DNA from 2 places in the Blautia sp. HCP3S3_G3 genome. Region 1 is predicted to be linked to the other one. Evidence: a T-box and tRNA genes for the amino acid it is inferred to sense, from the RefSeq annotation. Region 1 holds a T-box; the other holds one or more tRNA genes.
The links. The T-box of region 1 lies ahead of proS (proline--tRNA ligase). A T-box ahead of a tRNA ligase gene usually reads a tRNA of that ligase, here a tRNA-Pro.
Positions count from the first base shown of each region.

Region 2: it has a tRNA-Pro gene. The T-box ahead of proS (proline--tRNA ligase) is inferred to sense a tRNA for this amino acid. The anticodon was not compared.

Region 1 covers NZ_JBQHXR010000015.1:21,770-27,889, reverse strand. The annotation lists gene ACTNEW_RS11960 (peptide ABC transporter substrate-binding protein) at 1-243, opposite strand, end outside; gene ACTNEW_RS11955 (L-threonylcarbamoyladenylate synthase) at 587-1,645, shown strand; gene rpiB (ribose 5-phosphate isomerase B) at 1,717-2,151, shown strand; gene ACTNEW_RS11945 (deoxycytidylate deaminase) at 2,176-2,667, shown strand; T-box leader at 2,864-3,075, shown strand; gene proS (proline--tRNA ligase) at 3,127-4,566, shown strand; gene ACTNEW_RS11935 (CCA tRNA nucleotidyltransferase) at 4,579-5,910, shown strand; gene ACTNEW_RS11930 (CotS family spore coat protein) at 5,992-6,120, shown strand, end outside.
Region 2 covers NZ_JBQHXR010000002.1:105,227-111,346, forward strand. The annotation lists gene rfbD (dTDP-4-dehydrorhamnose reductase) at 4-849, shown strand; gene ACTNEW_RS04230 (dicarboxylate/amino acid:cation symporter) at 849-2,108, shown strand; tRNA gene ACTNEW_RS04235 (tRNA-Pro) at 2,330-2,403, opposite strand; gene ACTNEW_RS04240 (DNA/RNA non-specific endonuclease) at 2,581-3,543, opposite strand; gene ACTNEW_RS04245 (ribonuclease Z) at 3,564-3,974, opposite strand; gene leuD (3-isopropylmalate dehydratase small subunit) at 4,077-4,568, opposite strand; gene leuC (3-isopropylmalate dehydratase large subunit) at 4,583-5,851, opposite strand; gene ACTNEW_RS04260 (LysR family transcriptional regulator) at 6,050-6,120, shown strand, end outside.

The DNA.
Region 1 (6,120 bases):
GATTGCGGGAACTGCCTGTCCATCTGCATCCATCTGCATCAGACCGTCAGTATAGTCAGCGATGACTTCGAAAGAAGTTCCGTCTGTAGCCTGCTGAGGGTCGAGGGATTCTACCGGAGTTTCCAGCATGATGTTCAGGTCGGAAGTGCCGGTTTCAGCAAAGACTGTTGTGTTGAAACTGGTAAGTCCGAGAACAAGAGCGGAAACAGTGAGAAGTGAAACTGCTGCTTTTGTTTTTCTCATAATTATTTCCTCCTTCATCATATTCAGTTGTAAAAATAAAAAACGCAAAAAGAACTTTATTGAGGCTCCTTTGCGCTCTTTTAAGAATATAGCATATTAGCGCGTAGAAGTATAGAAACAATTTGCGAAAAATCACAATTTTTTATACACAATTTCCACAAAAGATGATTCGCCTTTTCGGAATAGTTTCGTGGACTTTGCTGAGTCTTCCAATTGGGAAAGTTTTGTGTTATTATAAAAAACAGCAATCTGTGCAGGAAAATGGGAACTACCAGCAAAGAGATTTATTGATACAGCTGGTTTCCTGTTTACACTGCAGGAAAAGGAAAGGACGCGCAGACAAATGAGGGCAGAGATTGTAAAAATGTCGGCAGACAATTTAAATATAGAGGCAATACGAAAAGCCGGTACGATTTTAAAAGAAGGAGGACTGGTTGCTTTTCCGACAGAGACCGTATATGGACTTGGCGGCAATGCACTGGATCCGGAGGCCTCGATGAAAATCTATGCGGCCAAGGGAAGGCCGTCTGATAATCCTCTGATCGTGCATATCGCAGAAATGGGAAAGTTATCGGAAATAGCGGCGGAAATTCCGGAAAAGGCGAAGCTTCTGGCACAGAAATACTGGCCGGGACCGCTGACGATGATTCTGCCCAGAGCGGCGGTCGTGCCGAAAGAGACGACCGGAGGACTGGACAGTGTGGCGGTGCGTTTCCCCAGTGACAGGATTGCCCAGGAACTGATCCGGGCAGCCGGCGGCTTTGTGGCAGCACCGAGTGCGAATACGTCAGGACGCCCTAGCCCGACAATGGCAGAGCATGTGATCGAAGATCTTGGAGATGAAATTGATATGATCATTGATGGCGGCCAGGTGGGAATCGGGCTGGAGTCTACGATCGTAGATTTTACGGAAGAGATTCCGGTAGTTCTGAGACCGGGGTATATTTCGCTGGATATGATAAAGGAGGTTCTGGGAGAAGTTCAGATGGACAGAGGCCTTCTGATCACAGACAGCAATGTGAAGCCGAAGGCTCCCGGAATGAAATACCGTCATTATGCACCAAAAGCAGACCTTACCATTGTGGAAGGTGAGATGGATGCGGTGATTCGTGCGATCAATACATTTGCGGCCGAGGCAGTTGACAGAGGAACACAGGTGGGAATCATTGCCACAGATGAAACCAGGGAGAAGTATCCGCTGGGAATTGTGAAAAGCATCGGAAGCCGTGAGGATGAGGATTCCATCGGGCACCATCTCTTTGAAGTCCTGCGGGAATTTGATCATTGTCAGGTAGATGCCATTTATTCAGAAGCTTTTTTTACACCGAGAATCGGACAGGCAATCATGAACCGTCTGCTGAAAGCAGCAGGTCATAAGATTATTTCCGTTTCAGAGAGTTGAGAAATGGTTGAAGTTTATGGTTTACCTGTTATAATAATTTTATAAAGAAAGAATAGTAGGAGGAATAAAAAATGATAGCTCTTGGATGTGATCATGGCGGTTATGAATTAAAGTTGGAGATTAAGAAATATTTAGATGAAAAAGGTCTTGAGTATAAAGATTTCGGATGTGACAGTACGGATGCAGTGGATTATCCGGTTTACGCAAAAAAAGTTGCAAAATCTATTTTGAGCGGCGAATGTGAAAAAGGAATTCTGATCTGCGGAACAGGAATCGGAATTTCCATTACAGCAAATAAATTTAAAGGCATTCGGGCAGCTCTGTGTACAGACTGTTTCTGTGCAGAAGCAACAAGGCTTCACAACGATGCCAATGTACTGGCTCTTGGCGGCAGAGTAGTAGGAACGGGACTCGCTGTAAAGATTGTTGATACATTTCTGAATACTCCATTCTCCGGAGCTGAACGACATATGAACAGAATTGCTCAGATGGAGACAGAAGAGTAAGAGAAGCGGAGGATATGGGGCACTATGGAAAAAAACGATAAGCGAATGGATCATATTTCCTGGGATGAGTATTTTATGGGGGTTGCCATTCTTTCCGGAATGCGTTCCAAAGACCCGAATTCTCAGGTGGGTGCATGTATTGTGAGTCCGGATAATAAGATCCTTTCCATGGGATATAACGGTTTCCCTATTGGATGTTCGGATGATGAATTTCCGTGGGGAAGAGAAGGCGATGCGCTGGATACCAAGTATCTGTATGTGACACACAGTGAACTGAATGCAATCCTTAATTACCGCGGCGGCAGTCTGGAAGGGGCGAAGCTGTACGTTTCCCTGTTCCCCTGCAATGAGTGTGCAAAAGCAATCATTCAGTCAGGGATTAAGACCATTGTTTATGACTGTGATAAATATGCAGATACCCCATCGGTGATCGCGTCCAAAAGAATGCTGGACGCAGCGGGAGTGCGGTATTATAAATATAACCGGACGGGAAGAGAAATTTCATTTTCCGTATGACCGTCGGCCGGGAAGAGAGCCGGTGTACGACAGGAGAAAGGGAGTAAGAGAATATCCGTTAACGCGGGTATTCTCTTGCATGTGCTCCGAAAAAGGAACCCTGGCACAGATGCTCCGTAAAAGGCTTTTGCAGGCACTCCTCAAAAGACTCTTGACACAAACGCGTATTTCGCATAGAATGAATTCTGGATAAATGATTACGGCAATGAAGAGAATAGTACATGAGGAGCAATCTCAGAGAGAAATCCATATGGTGAGAGGATTTTGTGCGTGAATCATGGAACCGGCCTCGGAGCCCCGTACAATTGAAGTACGGCGTCGTTCCTGCGTTAACGGAAGAAGAGAGAGTATCGGAAAATATTCCGGTGCTAATCAGGGTGGTACCGCCGAAGCATTTCGGTCCCTAGCGAGGGATTGAGAGGCTTCTTTTTTTATATTATAAAAGGAGAGAACAAAATCATGGCAAAAGAAAAGAAATTAGTAGAAGCCATTACTTCTATGGAGGAAGACTTCGCCCAGTGGTATACAGACGTGGTAAAAAAAGCAGAACTCTGCGATTATACCAGCGTGAAAGGCTGCATGGTCATCAAACCGGCAGGATATGCAATCTGGGAAAACATTCAGAAAGAGCTTGACCGCAGATTCAAAGAAACAGGAGTGGAGAACGTTTACATGCCAATGTTCATTCCGGAATCCCTTCTGGAAAAAGAAAAAGACCATGTAGAGGGATTTGCTCCGGAAGTAGCATGGGTAACACACGGTGGGCTTGATCCGCTTCAGGAACGTCTCTGTGTACGTCCGACTTCCGAGACACTGTTCTGCGATTTTTATCAGAAGGAAATCCATTCTCACAGAGATCTTCCGAAGGTATACAATCAGTGGTGTTCTGTTGTCCGCTGGGAAAAGACTACCCGTCCGTTCCTTCGTTCCCGTGAGTTCCTGTGGCAGGAAGGCCATACAGCACATGCAACTGCAGAGGAGGCAGAAGAGAGAACGATTCAGATGCTGAACGTTTATGCGGATTTTTGCGAAGAGGTGCTGGCAATTCCGGTTGTAAAGGGAAGAAAAACCGACAAGGAAAAATTTGCAGGAGCAGAGGCAACCTATACGATCGAGTCTCTGATGCATGACGGCAAAGCACTTCAGTCCGGTACCAGCCATAACTTTGGAGACGGATTTGCCAGAGCATTCGGCATTCAGTATACAGATAAAGAAAATAAACTTCAGTATGTACATCAGACTTCCTGGGGTATGACGACCCGTATGATCGGTGCGATCATCATGGTTCACGGCGACAACAGCGGTCTGGTACTTCCGCCGAGAATCGCTCCTGTGCAGGCTGTGATCATTCCGATCCAGCAGCGTAAGGAAGGCGTTCTGGAAAAAGCGGATGAACTGTTTGCAACACTGAAAGAAGCAGGTATTCGTGTGAAAGTTGATGACACGGATAAGAGCCCGGGATTCAAATTTGCAGAGCAGGAAATGCGCGGTATTCCGGTTCGTATCGAATGCGGTCCGAAGGATATCGAAAACGGACAGGCTGTCATCTGCCGCAGAGATACCCGTGAGAAATATGTAGTGAAATTTGAAGAGCTTGCGCAGAAAGTACAGGAAGTACTGGATACCATGCAGCATGATATGCTGGAGCGTGCCCGTACTCACCGTGATGCGCATACGTATACAGCAACTGATTATGAAACATTCAAGGACACCATCAATAACAAACCGGGCTTTGTAAAAGCCATGTGGTGCGGCTGTCAGGAATGTGAAGATAAGATCAAAGAAGATGTTCAGGCTACTTCCCGCTGTATTCCTTTTGAACAGGAACAGCTGAGCGATGTCTGTGTATGCTGCGGCAAACCTGCAAAGAAGATGGTTTACTGGGGAAGAGCGTACTAAGAAGGAAGAGACATGAAGATAGAAATTCCGTCAAAAGTAGCAATGATTTTACACACACTGGAAGATGCGGGCTTCGAAGCCTATGCGGTGGGCGGATGCGTCCGGGATTCCCTCCTTGGACGGATTCCGGATGACTGGGATATTACCACATCTGCCACACCGGAGCAGGTGAAGGCTCTGTTTCGGCGTACGGTAGATACGGGACTGACACATGGTACAGTGACAGTCATGATGGAAAAAGAAGGATTTGAAGTGACCACTTACCGGGTGGACGGAGAATATGAAGATGGACGTCACCCGAAAGAAGTGATATTTACCGCAAGCCTCAAGGAAGATCTGAAACGGCGGGATTTTACCATCAATGCCATGGCCTATCATCCATCCACCGGAATCGTGGATCTTTTCGGCGGTCTGGAGGATCTGAAAAATAGATGCATCCGCTGTGTGGGAGAACCGCTGGAACGCTTCAGCGAAGATGCGCTTCGTATTATGAGAGCAGTGCGGTTTTCTGCTCAGCTGGGATTTCAGATTGAGGAAAATACCCGAAAAGCCCTGGGAGTTCTGGCACCGAATCTTCGTCACGTCAGTGCGGAGCGGATTCAGGTGGAGCTTCTGAAGCTTCTGATATCGCCGCATCCGGATGAACTCCGTACTGCGTATGAGGCCGGAATCACGAAGGAATTTCTGCCGGAATGGGATGTGTGCATGACAACAGAACAGCGTACTCCGCATCACTGTTATACAGTGGGCGAACACATTCTGCACAGTCTTTTGTATGTCCGTGCAGACAAGGTTCTGCGTCTGACGATGCTGCTTCATGATATTGGGAAGCCTGTTGTGAAGACGACCGATGAAAATGGACGCGATCATTTCAAAATGCATGGTCCCGAGAGTGAAAAAATGGCACATGGGATTCTGCGCCGCCTGAAACTGGACAATGACACGATTTCAAAGGTCTGCCGTCTGGTGAAATGGCATGATTACCGTCCGGCGCCGGAGATGAAGGCAGTACGGCGTGCAGTTAATAAAATAGGAGAAGATCTTTTTCCGCTTTATCTGGAAGTCCAGAGAGCGGATACGCTGGCCCAGAGTGATTACAGAAGAGAAGAGAAACTCAGCCGCCTGGAAGGCGTATGCCTTTGCTGGGAACGGATTTGTGAGGAAAAACAGTGCGTTTCTCTGAAAACTCTGGCTGTTACCGGAAAAGATCTGATTGCCGAGGGGATTGCCCCCGGCAGAGAAATTGGTGAGATCCTCCAGTATTTTCTGGAAATTGTGCTGGAAGATCCCAGGGAAAATCAAAAAGAAAATCTGTTGGCGAAGCTGCGGGAAAACAGGAAATAATTTCCTGTTTTCCCGTTCGCATATCCCCTGTCCCCCTCTCATAAGATAGAAGGTACAAAAACCTGGAGGGGGATTTTTCTATTGTATGATTACGGACTCAGCACTCTGGAGCAATATGAACTGACAGTGGTTTCCACATCCCGGGTAAGGGGCGCGCTTTTATGCCGGACAGAACAGGGACTGTTTATCCTGAAAGAATTCCGTGGTTCG
Region 2 (6,120 bases), on a different contig from region 1:
AAGATGAAAAAAATATGGATTACGGGAGCCGAAGGGCATATCGGCTCCGCACTGGTCGCACTTCTGGATTCCATCGAGTACCAGATCCTGACCACGGATATCAACGAAGTGGATATCACAGATATTAATGAAGTCAATCATTATATGCACATTAACAGGCCGGATGTAGTCATCAACTGTGCCAGTCTTACCGATGTAGAATATTGTGAAAAAAATGTAGATATGGCTTACAAAGTAAATGCTATTGGTGTGAGAAACGTCGCACTGGCAGCGGATGAAACACACGCGAAGGTAATTCATATTTCTACAGATGATGTTTTTGATCTGGAATCCAGTGTTCCATATCATGAATTTGATCAGACACATCCGAGATCTGTTTATGGAAAATCAAAAGAAGCCGGAGAAAAGATTCTGTCACAGCTCATGAACCGTTTTGTGATTCTCCGCAGCTCATGGATCTATGGAATCGGACATGATTTTGTCGATTATCTTCTGTCAAATGTGGGAAAAGTTCCGGTCATGGAAGTGCCAAACAACCGTTATGCTGTTCCGACCAGCGCCAGAGAACTTGCGAAAGTCATCAAACATTTCATTGATTTTGACGAATATGGTTTATATCATGCAGTATGTCAGGGAAGCTGCAGCCGCTATGAATTTGCAAAAGCCATTCTGGAACTTTCCGGAAAATCAGACGAAATGGAAATCAGACCTGTGATTTCCAGGGATACCTCCCGTCCTGTTTATTCCGTTCTTGATAATATGATGCTTCGCCTGACCGGAATCGAAGAGCCTAAGGAATGGCGGATGGCTTTGAAAGAATATCTGGATGAAACAGGAGGAATTGAATAATGAAGAAAAAAATGGGGCTTTCCACACAAATTTTCGCAGCGCTTCTCATTGGTGCCGTCATCGGTGTTCTGATTCATTATGTCATGCCTTCCGGAACCATCAGGGACAAAGTGCTGGTTGAAGGTATCCTGTACGTTATGGGACAGGGCTTTATCCGTCTGATGCAGATGCTGGTAGTACCGCTTGTATTCTGTTCTCTGGTATGCGGAAGTATGGCTATTGGTGATACAAAAACTCTGGGAAAAGTTGGAATTAAAACCATTGGTTTTTATCTTGCTACAACGGCTCTGGCCGTTACCATTGCACTGGCAAGTGCCAATATCATCAATCCGGGAATCGGACTTGATATGGATGCCGTTCAGACAAGTGAAGTTGCAGCAGCTGCGCAGAGCACCAGTATTGTGGATACACTTCTGAATATTATCCCCAAAAATCCAATTGGCTCCATGGCCAATGGAGATATGCTTCCGATTATTGTTTTTGCCCTGTTTGTAGGAATTATACTTGCAAAGCTCGGAAGCAAAGCTTCTACAGTTGCAAACTTTTTCAGCCAGTTTAACGATGTTATGATGGAAATGACCATGGCAATCATGAAAATCGCACCTGTCGGTGTTTTCTGTCTGATTGCCAGAACATTTGCAACCGTTGGTTTTGCCGCATTTAAACCTATGCTGAAATATATGGGAAATGTAACTTTTGCCCTGGCAATTCAGTGCTTTGTCATTTACCAGATTCTTCTTTTTATATTCACGAGATTGAATCCGCTGAAATTCATTAAGAAGTTTGCTCCGGTTATGGGATTTGCATTTTCAACAGCTACTTCAAATGCAACCATTCCGATGTCCATTGATACTCTGAACAAAAAGATGGGTGTTTCCAAACAGATTTCTTCTTTTACCATCCCTCTGGGTGCAACTGTCAACATGGATGGAACTTCCATTATGCAGGGTGTAGCGGTCGTGTTTATTGCTCAGGCGTACGGTATCCCGCTTACCATGGGAAATCTGGCGACAGTTGTTGTAACAGCGACTCTGGCTTCCATTGGAACAGCCGGTGTTCCAAGTGTCGGTCTTGTCACTCTTGCCATGGTGCTTTCTTCCGTCGGTCTTCCTACAGAGGGTATTGCTCTGATCATGGGTATCGACAGAATTCTGGATATGCTGCGTACCGCAGTAAACATTACAGGAGATGCGGTTTGTACAACCATCGTTTCTCATCAGGAAGGTGCGCTGGACAGAAATGTCTTTAACCGTGAATAAACAGAAGTATACGTTAATTAATATAACCTTCTCGCCCCGATGGAGGATATGTTGTTCTCTGTTTCGGGATAAACAGTAAAATGAGCCTTTCAGACTGCAAAATGGAATCTGAAAGGCTCGTCAAAAAATATTCCGATATTGCAAACAATCATTTCCATGAATTATGCAGCACGGAATGCAACACAAAAAGAAAAAAGCCTTGAAAATCAAGGCTCTTTCAATCGGGGCAACAGGATTTGAACCTGCGACCTCACGGCCCCCAGCCGTGCGCGCTACCAAGCTACGCCATACCCCGTAACAAATGATATTATATCAATACTTCATCAGAAAATCAATCTTTTTTTATCAAGAAAATATGTTTTTGTAATTAAAAATGAGAAAGAATCCTGCTGTGCAGGATTCTCCGCCTGCGGCGGATTGCTTTGGCAATATAATTCCTCTCCGCCGATATCTTGTTTATGTTATTTCAAAATCACGAATGACAATTCCCGCAGGGAGAATATCCCTCTCCAATCAGTTCCTCCCGGCTTCCGGTATATTCCATTTTATTGCTTTCTTTCATCTGTTTCACGCTGCGGCAGTCCGGATAGTGAAATTTTCCGGTATTGATATTAATAATATAGGTGGTACCAACAGAAACTTCCTCTTTTGTTTCCTGGTCTGTGTTTTCAGAAATCTGTGACTCAATCTGAACAGAACGTGCCGTTTCTCCCTGCACATTACTGTCATCCTGCCAACTGTCACCTGATGCGTAATCAATTCCAACCCCGGGCTGTACATTATAGCAAAAAACATTGAATTCAATACCATCGCCCTCATCTTCCACAGACATGGCTTCCATCTGGACGCCGGAAGCTACCAGATTATCCCCTTCAAATACCGGAGTCACACGATACAATACATGATAATCGGTTTCTTTTACATAATCGGCAACCATATTTTCAAAAGGAAGCATCCCATCCACATTAAGATATCTGGTTCCGGTGATCAGATTTTTCTCATTTGCATTCTCTGCGGAAAGCTGGTATCCGATCAGATGGCAGCGATTATACAGAGAATTTCCATCCACAAAATCATACTGTACAGAATGCCATCCGGATGGCTTTACTTCAGAAATACTGCCGCGCTTTTCTGTAGGCATCAGATCCTGTCCGATATTGGCATAGGCAGCTCCGCATCTTCCCAGAGAATCCAGTTCACTGTAGGATTCAAAGGATTCTGTGGTAAAATCATCCTCTGAAAAATCCGGAACATTATTATGAATGACCACATAAGGATCACCGGTATACGCAGGAATTTCGGATAAATCAACTCCACCGGCAGCGTAAATTTCCTGCGTTAGAACCACCTTTGGAACCACATCTGGAACCACCACTGCTCCCATCAATAAAGCAAATAAAACGGGAAGAATTCTTTTCTTTATTTTATAATGCATTGACCGTAATACTCCTTTTCTTACTTTTTCTGATAAGTTTCTTTCGTAATTTTTTCATGAGAATTCCCGGCAAATTCTACCGTTTCTGCCAATTCCCAGTCTTTCAGATCTATATCCAGAAACAAATCTGCCGGGTAATCTCTGTTCCATCTGTACACAATTATTTCCGTGATTTTTTTCTCATATGGCTGCAATTTCTGATTCTCTACAAAACAGAAATCCTCTTCTCCTGCAGCATCCAGAAACTGTTCATCTGCCGTCAGATCTGCCTGATTTTCTTCCTTAAACTGTTTCAATGAATATGGACTCATCCACAGTTTTGCACCCTGAAGACCGTCCAGAATATCCTCACGAAGAACCCTGTCCTGGCTCTGTCTTTTCTGAAAAAAAGCCATTCCTCCCTTATTATCTACACATACAATCACCTTCATTTTTTCACCCTGCTTTGTATTTTTATTCTCAGAAAAAAGTGTAAAGCTCCGGAAATTATATCCGAAAGCTTTACACTTTTTCAGCAAGTCTATATTACAGATTTATTCATTCTGTGCGTTGATATAATTGACAAGGCCTTCTGCTTTGATGATTTTCTGCATGAATTCCGGGAAAGCCTGTCCCTGGAATTCTGTTCCTTTGGTACGGTTGTAGATCATACCGGAATCAAAATCGATTTCCACTTCATCACCGTCATCGATTCCTTTGCTTGCTTCCGGACATTCAATAATCGGAAGTCCGATATTGATAGCATTGCGGTAAAAAATTCTCGCAAAAGTCTCCGCTATCACACAGCTGACACCGGCTGCCTTGATAGCGATCGGTGCATGTTCACGAGAAGAACCACATCCGAAATTTTTTGTTGCCACAATGATATCGCCTTTGGATACTTTTTTTACAAAATCCTTATCAATATCTTCCATACAGTGCGTAGCCAGTTCCGCAGGATCTGAAGAATTCAGATAACGTGCCGGAATAATAACGTCTGTATCTACATTGTCTCCATATTTAAATACTCTGCCTTTTGCCTGCATAATTCTGATCCTCCTTATAATCCCAGTTCTTCCGGTGCGGAAATCTTACCGGTTACAGCACTTGCTGCGGCTACTGCCGGGCTTGCCAGATACACTTCGGAATCTACATGTCCCATACGTCCTACAAAGTTACGGTTGGTAGTGGAAATGCAGCGTTCTCCTGCTGCCAGAATTCCCATATAACCGCCGAGACATGGTCCGCAGGTCGGAGTACTTACCACAGCACCGGCTTCAATAAAGATTTTCAGAAGCCCCTCTTCCATCGCCTGCAGATAAATGGCCTGCGTTGCCGGAATCACAATACAGCGGATTCCTTTTTTCACTTTGCGTCCCTTCAGGATTTCTGCCGCAACGCGAAGGTCATCGATTCGTCCATTGGTACAGGAACCGATCACAGACTGATCAATCACAACATCTTCCGTAATTTCTGAGATTGTCTTCGTATTTTCCGGAAGATGCGGGAACGCTACAGTAGGTTCCAGAGTGCCAAGATCAATGGTGTACTCTGCCTCATAAACAGCATCCGGATCCGCTTCATATGCCTTATATGGTCTCATGGAATGCTCTCTCATGTATGCAATAGTAAGGTCATCTACAGGGAAAATTCCATTCTTTCCGCCTGCTTCAATTGCCATATTTGCAATAGTAAAACGGTCATCCATGGACAGGTTTTTGATTCCTTCACCGACAAATTCCATGGATTTGTAAAGAGCTCCATCCACACCGATCATACCGATAATATGTAAAATCACATCTTTGCCGCTGACCCATTTTTTCGGTTTGCCGACGATGTTAAATTTAATCGCAGACGGCACTTTAAACCATGCTTTGCCGGTAGCCATTCCTGCTGCCATATCTGTACTTCCCACGCCTGTGGAAAATGCTCCGAGAGCTCCATAAGTACAGGTATGTGAGTCAGCTCCGATAATTGCATCACCGGCTACAGCCAGTCCCTTTTCCGGAACAAGTGCATGTTCAATTCCCATCTGTCCTACATCAAAATAATTGGTAATCTCATGTTTGCATGCAAATTCGCGGACACATTTGCAGTGTTCTGCGGATTTGATATCTTTGTTCGGGATAAAATGATCCATTACCAGAGCAATTTTATCCTTATCAAATACTGTGTTTACAGTCATTTTTTCCATCTCATGGATGGCCACCGGAGAGGTAATATCATTTCCAAGAACCAGGTCTAACTCTGCCTCAATCAACTGTCCTGCTTCTACATGATCCAGTCCCGCATGTGCAGCCAGAATTTTCTGCGTCATTGTCATTCCCATTTTCATTTCCTCCTGTTTATTCTGATCACTATTTCCATAAACGGCAGCATAACCGTTATCTTTTTTTCAACTGTTGTTATTCTAACACGATTTATGTTATAATGCTAATACATATTATATATATTTATTATAACTTACAGTTATATATTGTTGCATCCAGAACGCAGAGTAATTGATATCTTTACCGGAGGTTTCCACATGCAGGAAAATTTATCTCTTTATCATATTTTTTATACGGTCGGCCGCACCGGCAATATCTCGCAGGCAGC